Regions from separate parts of the Streptomyces sp. NPDC053426 genome, predicted to be linked through region 1. Evidence: riboswitches for the same ligand, from Rfam matches in the RefSeq annotation. Region 1 holds a riboswitch; the other holds the start of a gene.

Evidence for each region. A riboswitch is a leader RNA that binds a small molecule or an ion and turns the genes downstream of it on or off. The one in region 1 is predicted to bind glycine.
Region 2: it holds a riboswitch for glycine, as region 1 does, so the genes downstream of both, gcvP (aminomethyl-transferring glycine dehydrogenase) here and gcvT (glycine cleavage system aminomethyltransferase GcvT) in region 1, are expected to answer to the same signal.

What each region holds. Positions count from the first base shown of each region.
Region 1 is NZ_JBVJKE010000010.1:84,683-88,077, reverse strand. It holds gene ACZ62B_RS21100 (enhanced serine sensitivity protein SseB) at 1-612, opposite strand, end outside; gene ACZ62B_RS21095 (AAA family ATPase) at 682-1,350, opposite strand; glycine riboswitch at 1,574-1,674, shown strand; glycine riboswitch at 1,675-1,805, shown strand; gene gcvT (glycine cleavage system aminomethyltransferase GcvT) at 1,880-2,998, shown strand; gene gcvH (glycine cleavage system protein GcvH) at 3,115-3,395, shown strand, end outside.
Region 2 is NZ_JBVJKE010000023.1:97,723-101,117, reverse strand. It holds gene ACZ62B_RS34180 (DNA polymerase IV) at 1-1,366, shown strand, start outside; gene ACZ62B_RS34175 (PRC-barrel domain-containing protein) at 1,377-1,751, opposite strand; glycine riboswitch at 1,866-1,961, shown strand; gene gcvP (aminomethyl-transferring glycine dehydrogenase) at 2,136-3,395, shown strand, end outside.

The DNA of each region.
Region 1 (3,395 bases):
GGAGAGTTCCACGCCGATGAAGAGGACCGGGTCGGCCGTCTCGATCGCGGCGAGGCAGCGGCGGGCGGTGGTCACCACGCCGAGGGCGTCGAACTCCGCCGAGGCGGCGGCGAGGAAGTCCAGCGGGTCGTCCTGCCAGTCGGGTTCGAACAGCCGGACCCGGCCGCCGGTCGCCGGGCCGTCCAGCGGGGTGCGTCCGGCCCGGCACAGCTCGGCGACGGCCGGCGGCGGCAGCGGGATGCCGACCACGCCGCCGGGGTTCACCGCGATCCCGGCCTGCGGCGGCAGCCCGCGGGCGAACTCCACGGCGGGCGCGATCGTGTACGACATGTGGGAGCCGACGACCTGGCGGAACTGCTCCTCGGAGCTGAAGACGGGGACGTGGACCTGACCGTCGATCTCCATGGTGGGCAGGTCCAGCGGGCCGCTGTCCGGGCCGCCGCCGTTCGGCAGCGGGACCCAGACGAAGCTGCGGCCCAGCACCTCGACGATCCTGCCGCCCGCCGAGGGGACGCCGAGGGAGGCGGAGAGCACCTCCTCCAGCTCGTTGCCGGGCCACCCGCCGTGCGGGTGGGGGTGCGTCTGTGCCGGGAAGTCCGCCGGGAAGTCCATCTGCCTACCGCCTGCTGCCTGGAACCGCTGCTGTGGCTGGAAAGGCTACCCGTCGGCCCGCGGCGCCGGTCAGCCCGTGAAGCCGACCCGGCGCAGCGCGTCCGCCGCGTCCCGGTCGATCAGGACCGCCGAACCCGCGCCCGCCGGCAGCGCGCCCCGCTCCACCGCGCGCAGCAGCCGCTCGCTCGCCGCGCGGTGGCGCAGGAACGCGTAGCGGGAGACACCGCGCCCGCGTTCGCGCTGGCCGGCCAGGGCCTGCTGCGGGGTGACGTCGAGCAGCAGCAGATGCAGGCTCGCGCCCCGGCGGCGGGCCTCGCGGGCCAGCCAGCGGCGCACCCAGGCCTGCGTACCGCAGTCGTGCACGACGACCGGCCCCCCGGTCCGCAGCACGCGGCGCAGCCCGGCGTAGTGGGCGAGGCGGACCAGCGGGCGGTAGACCGCGTACGGCAGGAGGCGCGGCATGCGGCCGTCCCAGCGGTCCCGGGTGTCCTGGGAGTCGACGCGGGTGCCGCGCACCGTGCGCCGCATCAGGGTGGACTTGCCGCTGCCGGGCAGCCCGGTGACCACGACGAGGTCCCGGGGTCCGAAGAGCAGGGCGCGCGGGCTGCGGCCGGCCCGTGCGCGCAGATCGCGGACTACGGGCGCCGGCAGCGCGCCGCGGGCCCGACGGGCCTGAGCGGCCGGCTGCTGGGGCAGCGTGACGCCCGTGGTGGTGGCGCACGCCGTGGTCCTGTTCACCGTGATCGTCCTCCCCTGGGGCCGGGTACGAGTACCGATCCCCGCCGAGTGTAAAGAGAAGGTAATGCCGGGTGTCTGTCGTTTCCGTCCGTTTCCTGAAACAGGCTTGTCACAGCCCCCTGTGACGATGCCCGCACACCCTGTGCACCCCCTGGGAAGGGTCCCCCTGCCGCGCCCCCGCGATGCGTGCAATGATGTGCGCGCCAACTGCATACCGGCCGTTTGAATCCGCGCGGGAGAGTCCCCGGCACCGTTTGCCGCCGGGGCGCCGAAGGAGCAAGTCCCTCCCTTGAATCTCTCAGGCCCCGTTACCGCGCGGGCGAGGCACATCTGAAAAGCGGGCCGCCGAAGGGCATCAGCAGTGCTCCGGTGGCTCCACCCAAGGTGCAAGCCAGGGCGCCCCTGCGTGGGCGGTCATGGCGAACCTCTCAGGTTCCGATGACAGATGGGGAGGAAACGTCCTCGCCTTCCCCCACGCCCGAATGAATTCGCGCGGGAGGGACCCCCATCGCCTCTGGGAGACCGACCGATGAGCAGTACCGAACCCCGCCGGACCGCGCTCGACGCCCTGCACCGTTCGCTCGGCGCGACGATGACCGACTTCGCCGGCTGGGACATGCCCCTGCGCTACGGCTCCGAGCGCGACGAGCACAACGCCGTCCGCACCAAGGCCGGCCTCTTCGACCTCTCGCACATGGGCGAGATCACCGTCACCGGCCCGGGGGCCGCCGAACTGCTGGACTTCGCGCTGGTCGGCAACATCGGCAGCGTGAAGCCGGGCCGTGCCCGCTACACCATGATCTGCCGCGAGGACGGCGGCATCCTGGACGACCTGATCGTCTACCGGCTGGACGACGCCGAGTACATGGTGGTCGCCAACGCCTCCAACGCCCGGACGGTCCTCGACGCGCTCGTCGAGCGCTCGGCCGGCTTCGACGCCGAGGTCCGCGACGACCGCGACGCCTACGCGCTGCTGGCCGTGCAGGGCCCCGAGTCCCCCGGCATCCTCGCCTCGCTCACCGACGCCGACCTGGACGGCCTGAAGTACTACGCCGGTCTGCCCGGCACGGTCGCCGGTGTGCCCGCGCTGATCGCCCGTACCGGCTACACCGGCGAGGACGGCTTCGAGCTGTTCGTGAAGCCCGAGCACGCGGCCGAGCTGTGGCAGGCGCTCACCAAGGCCGGCGAGGGCGCCGGCCTGGTCCCCTGCGGGCTGTCCTGCCGGGACACGCTCCGTCTGGAGGCCGGCATGCCGCTGTACGGCAATGAGCTGAGCACCTCCCTCACGCCCTTCGACGCCGGTCTGGGCCGGGTGGTGAAGTTCGAGAAGGAGGGCGACTTCGTGGGCCGTGCGGCGCTCGCCGAGGCCGCCGAGCGCGCCGCGTCCGAGCCTCCGCGCGTCCTGGTCGGCCTGGTCGCCGAGGGCCGCCGGGTCCCGCGCTCCGGGTACGCGGTCGTGGCCGGCGGCGAGGTGATCGGCGAGGTCACCTCCGGCGCGCCCTCCCCGACGCTGGGCAAGCCGATCGCGATGGCGTACGTCGACGCCGCCCACGCCGCGCCCGGCACCGAGGGCGTCGGCGTGGACATCCGCGGCAGCCACGAGCCGTACGAGGTCGTGGCGCTGCCGTTCTACAAGCGGCGGAAGTGACACCGTCCTCAGACGGCTTTCCGCGCGTGAGGTGAGCACGTCGTGCCTGCTCACCGGCGCCGCACAGCAGTCCCCTCCCTCATCAGCAGTCCCCCGCGTACAGGAGAATCCAGGACATGAGCAACCCCACGCAGCTGCGTTACAGCAAGGAGCACGAGTGGCTGTCGGCCGCCGAGGACGGCGTGTCGACGGTCGGCATCACGGAGCACGCGGCCAACGCGCTCGGCGACGTGGTCTTCGTCCAGCTCCCCGAGGTCGGTGACGGCGTGACCGCGGGCGAGACCTGCGGCGAGCTGGAGTCCACCAAGTCGGTCAGCGACCTGTACTCCCCCGTCGGCGGTGAGGTCACCGAGGTCAACGAGGACGTGGTGAACGACCCGTCGCTGGTGAACTCCGC
Region 2 (3,395 bases), on a different contig from region 1:
TCTCGACATGGACGCCTTCTTCGCCTCGGTGGAGCAGGCGTCCAAGCCGAGCCTGCGCGGGAAGGCGGTCGTCGTGGGCGGGCTCGGGCCGCGGGGTGTGGTGGCCACCGCCTCGTACGAGGCACGGGTCTTCGGCGTCCACTCGGCGATGCCCATGGCGCAGGCCCGGCGACGCGCGCCGAACGCCGCGTACCTGGTGCCGAGGTTCGCTCTCTACCGGTCGATCAGCGAGCAGGTGATGGGGTTGCTGCGGGCCCTGTCACCGCTGGTGGAGCCGCTGAGCCTGGACGAGGCGTTCGTGGACCTGGAGGCCGGCGGCGCGGCCTGGGACGAGCGGTCGGCGCGGCTGGCCGGGGCGAAGCTGCGCGCGGACATACGGGCGGTCACGGGGCTCACCGGGTCGGTGGGGCTCGCGGCCTCCAAGATGCTGGCGAAGATCGCCTCGGAGCAGGCGAAGCCGGACGGACTGGTGCTGATCGAGCCGGGCACGGAGCGGGCCCTGCTGGGGCCGCTGCCGGTCCGCACCCTGCCGGGCGTCGGGCCGGCGACCGGTGACCATCTGCGGCGGGCGGGGATCCACACGGTCGACGAGCTCGCCGAGGCCGGGGAGGACGAGCTCGTACGGCTGCTGGGCAAGGCCCACGGCCACGCGCTGTTCGCGATGGCGCTGGCCCGGGACGAGCGGCCCGTGGTGGCTGAGCGGGAGACCAAGTCGGTGTCGGTCGAGGACACGTACGACGTGGACATCCACGACCGGGTGCGGGTGGGGACGGAGGTGCGGCGGCTCGCGGACCGGTGCGTGCGCAGGCTGCGGGAGGCGGGCCTGTCGGGGCGGACCATCGTGCTGAAGGTGCGCCGGTACGACTTCTCGACCCTCACCCGGTCCGAGACGCTGCGGGGCCCCACGGACGATCCGGCGGTGGTGCGGGAGGCGGCCGCGCGGCTGCTGGACTCGGTCGACACGACGGGCGGGGTGCGGCTGCTGGGCGTCGGGGTCAGCGGGCTGGCCGACTACACGCAGGAGGACCTGTTCGCGCAGGCCGCGGGCGTCCCCGCCGACGACCTCCCGCACGAGGAGGCCGAGGCCGCGCCCGCGCCGGAGCAGGAGACGCCCGCCGAGCGGCGCTGGCCGGCGGGGCACGACGTACGGCACGCCGTGTACGGGCACGGATGGGTGCAGGGCAGCGGGCTGGGCCGGGTCACGGCGCGCTTCGAGACACCCGACTCGGAGCCGGGCCGGGTGAAGACCTTCCGCGTCGACGATCCGGCTCTGCAACCGGCGGATCCGCTGCCGCTGGTGTCCCGGAGACCAGGGGAGGACGAGGGCGCGGGGGCCGGTGGAGGGACGCGGGCGGAGAGCCGGTGAGCGGGGCGGATCAGGCCGGCTTGTCGTTCCCGGCGAGTTTGCCGAAGTCGCGGTCCGGGAGGGGCGGGGGAGCGGCGAGGTCCAGGCCGTAGTGGTGGTAGAGCTGGAGTTCCTGTTCGGGGGAGAGATGGCGGCCCACGCCGAAGTCGGGGGCGTCCTTGATGAGGGCGCGTTCGAAGGGGACGTGGAGGGCGCCGTCGACGAGGTCGCTGGGTTCCAGGGGGACGAAGGCGTCCCTGCTGAACAGGCCGGTGCGTATCGCCGCCCACTCCGGTACGCCGGTGGCGTCGTCGAGGTAGATCTCGTCGATGGTGCCGATCCGGTTTCCGTTGCGGTCGAACGCCTTGCGGCCGATCAGGTGGCGCGGATCGATGTCGGTCTGCACAGGCCCTCCACTGGTCGCAAACTCATCCGTAAGCACTACAGAACGGCACAATCGGCTGGACGGCCACTCGAAAGTTCTGGTGGGGTGCTCGCTGGTACGCTGGCAGACGGCTGCTGACCCCGTGCGGGAGAGCCCTCCGGACACCATCGGGGGCGCCGAAGGAGCAAATCCTCCCCGGAATCTCTCAGGCACACGTACCGCACGGACGAGGTCACTCTGGAAAGCAGAGCGGGTGTCGACGGCTTCCGCTCTCACCGACGGTGAAAGTCGGGCGCCTTCGGGCCGTCCGGTGAAGCTCTCAGGTTGAGATGACAGAGGGGGAGGCCGTCCGGGCACCCGCGCCGTGGTGCCCCTCGAAGGTCGTCGGACCAGGAGGCCTCCTCAATGACCGCCCCTCGCACTCCGCTCTCCGAGCTCGAACAGGGAATCCCCTTCGAGCAGCGCCACATCGGCCCCGACCACGAGGCCCGGGCCAAGATGCTCGCGCAGGTCGGCTACGGCTCGCTGGACGAGCTGACGGCCGCCGCCGTGCCGGACGTCATCAAGAACGCCGACGCGCTGGACCTGCCGGGTGCCCGGAGCGAGGCCGAGGTGCTGGCCGAGCTGCGTTCCCTGGCCGACCGCAACGAGGTGCTCGGCTCCATGATCGGACTCGGGTACTACGGCACCTTCACCCCGCCCGTCATCCTGCGCAACGTGATGGAGAACCCCGCCTGGTACACGGCGTACACGCCGTACCAGCCGGAGATCTCCCAGGGGCGGCTCGAGGCGCTGCTGAACTTCCAGACCGTGGTCGCCGAACTCACCGGCCTGCCGACCTCGGGCGCCTCGCTGCTCGACGAGGGCACCGCCGCCGCCGAGGCGATGGCGCTGTCGCGGCGCATGGGCAAGAACAAGAAGGGCCTGTTCCTGGTCGACGCGGACGCGCTGCCGCAGACCATCGCGGTGATCGAGACCCGTGCCGAGCCGACCGGCGTCGAGGTCGTCGTCGCCGACCTGAGCGAGGGCATCCCCGCCGAGGTCGCCGGGCGCGAGATCAACGGCGTACTGATCCAGTACCCGGGCGCCTCCGGTGCCGTGCGCGACATCAAGCCGGTGATCGACCAGGCGCACGAGCTGGGCGCGCTCGTCACCGTCGCCGCCGATCTGCTCGCCCTCGCGCTGCTGAAGTCGCCCGGTGAGCTGGGCGCGGACATCGCGGTCGGCACCACGCAGCGCTTCGGTGTGCCGATGGGCTTCGGCGGGCCGCACGCCGGCTACATGGCCGTGCAGGAGAAGATGGCGCGCAGCCTGCCCGGGCGGCTCGTCGGCGTCTCCGTCGACGCGGACGGGCACAAGGCCTACCGCCTCGCCCTGCAGACCCGTGAGCAGCACATCCGCCGCGAGAAGGCCACCAGCAACATCTGCACCGCCCAGGTGCTGCTCGCCGTCATGGCCGGCATGTACGCCGTCTACCACGGCCCGGAGGGACTGCGGCTGATCGCCCGGCGCACCCACCGGTACGCCACCGTCCTCGCCGAGGGCCTGCGGGCCGGCGGGGCCGAGATCGTGCACGGCTCCTACTTCGACACGCTGACCGTGCGCGTCGCCGGGCGGGCCGCAGAGGTCGTCGCCGCCGCCCGCGACAACGGCGTCAACCTGCGT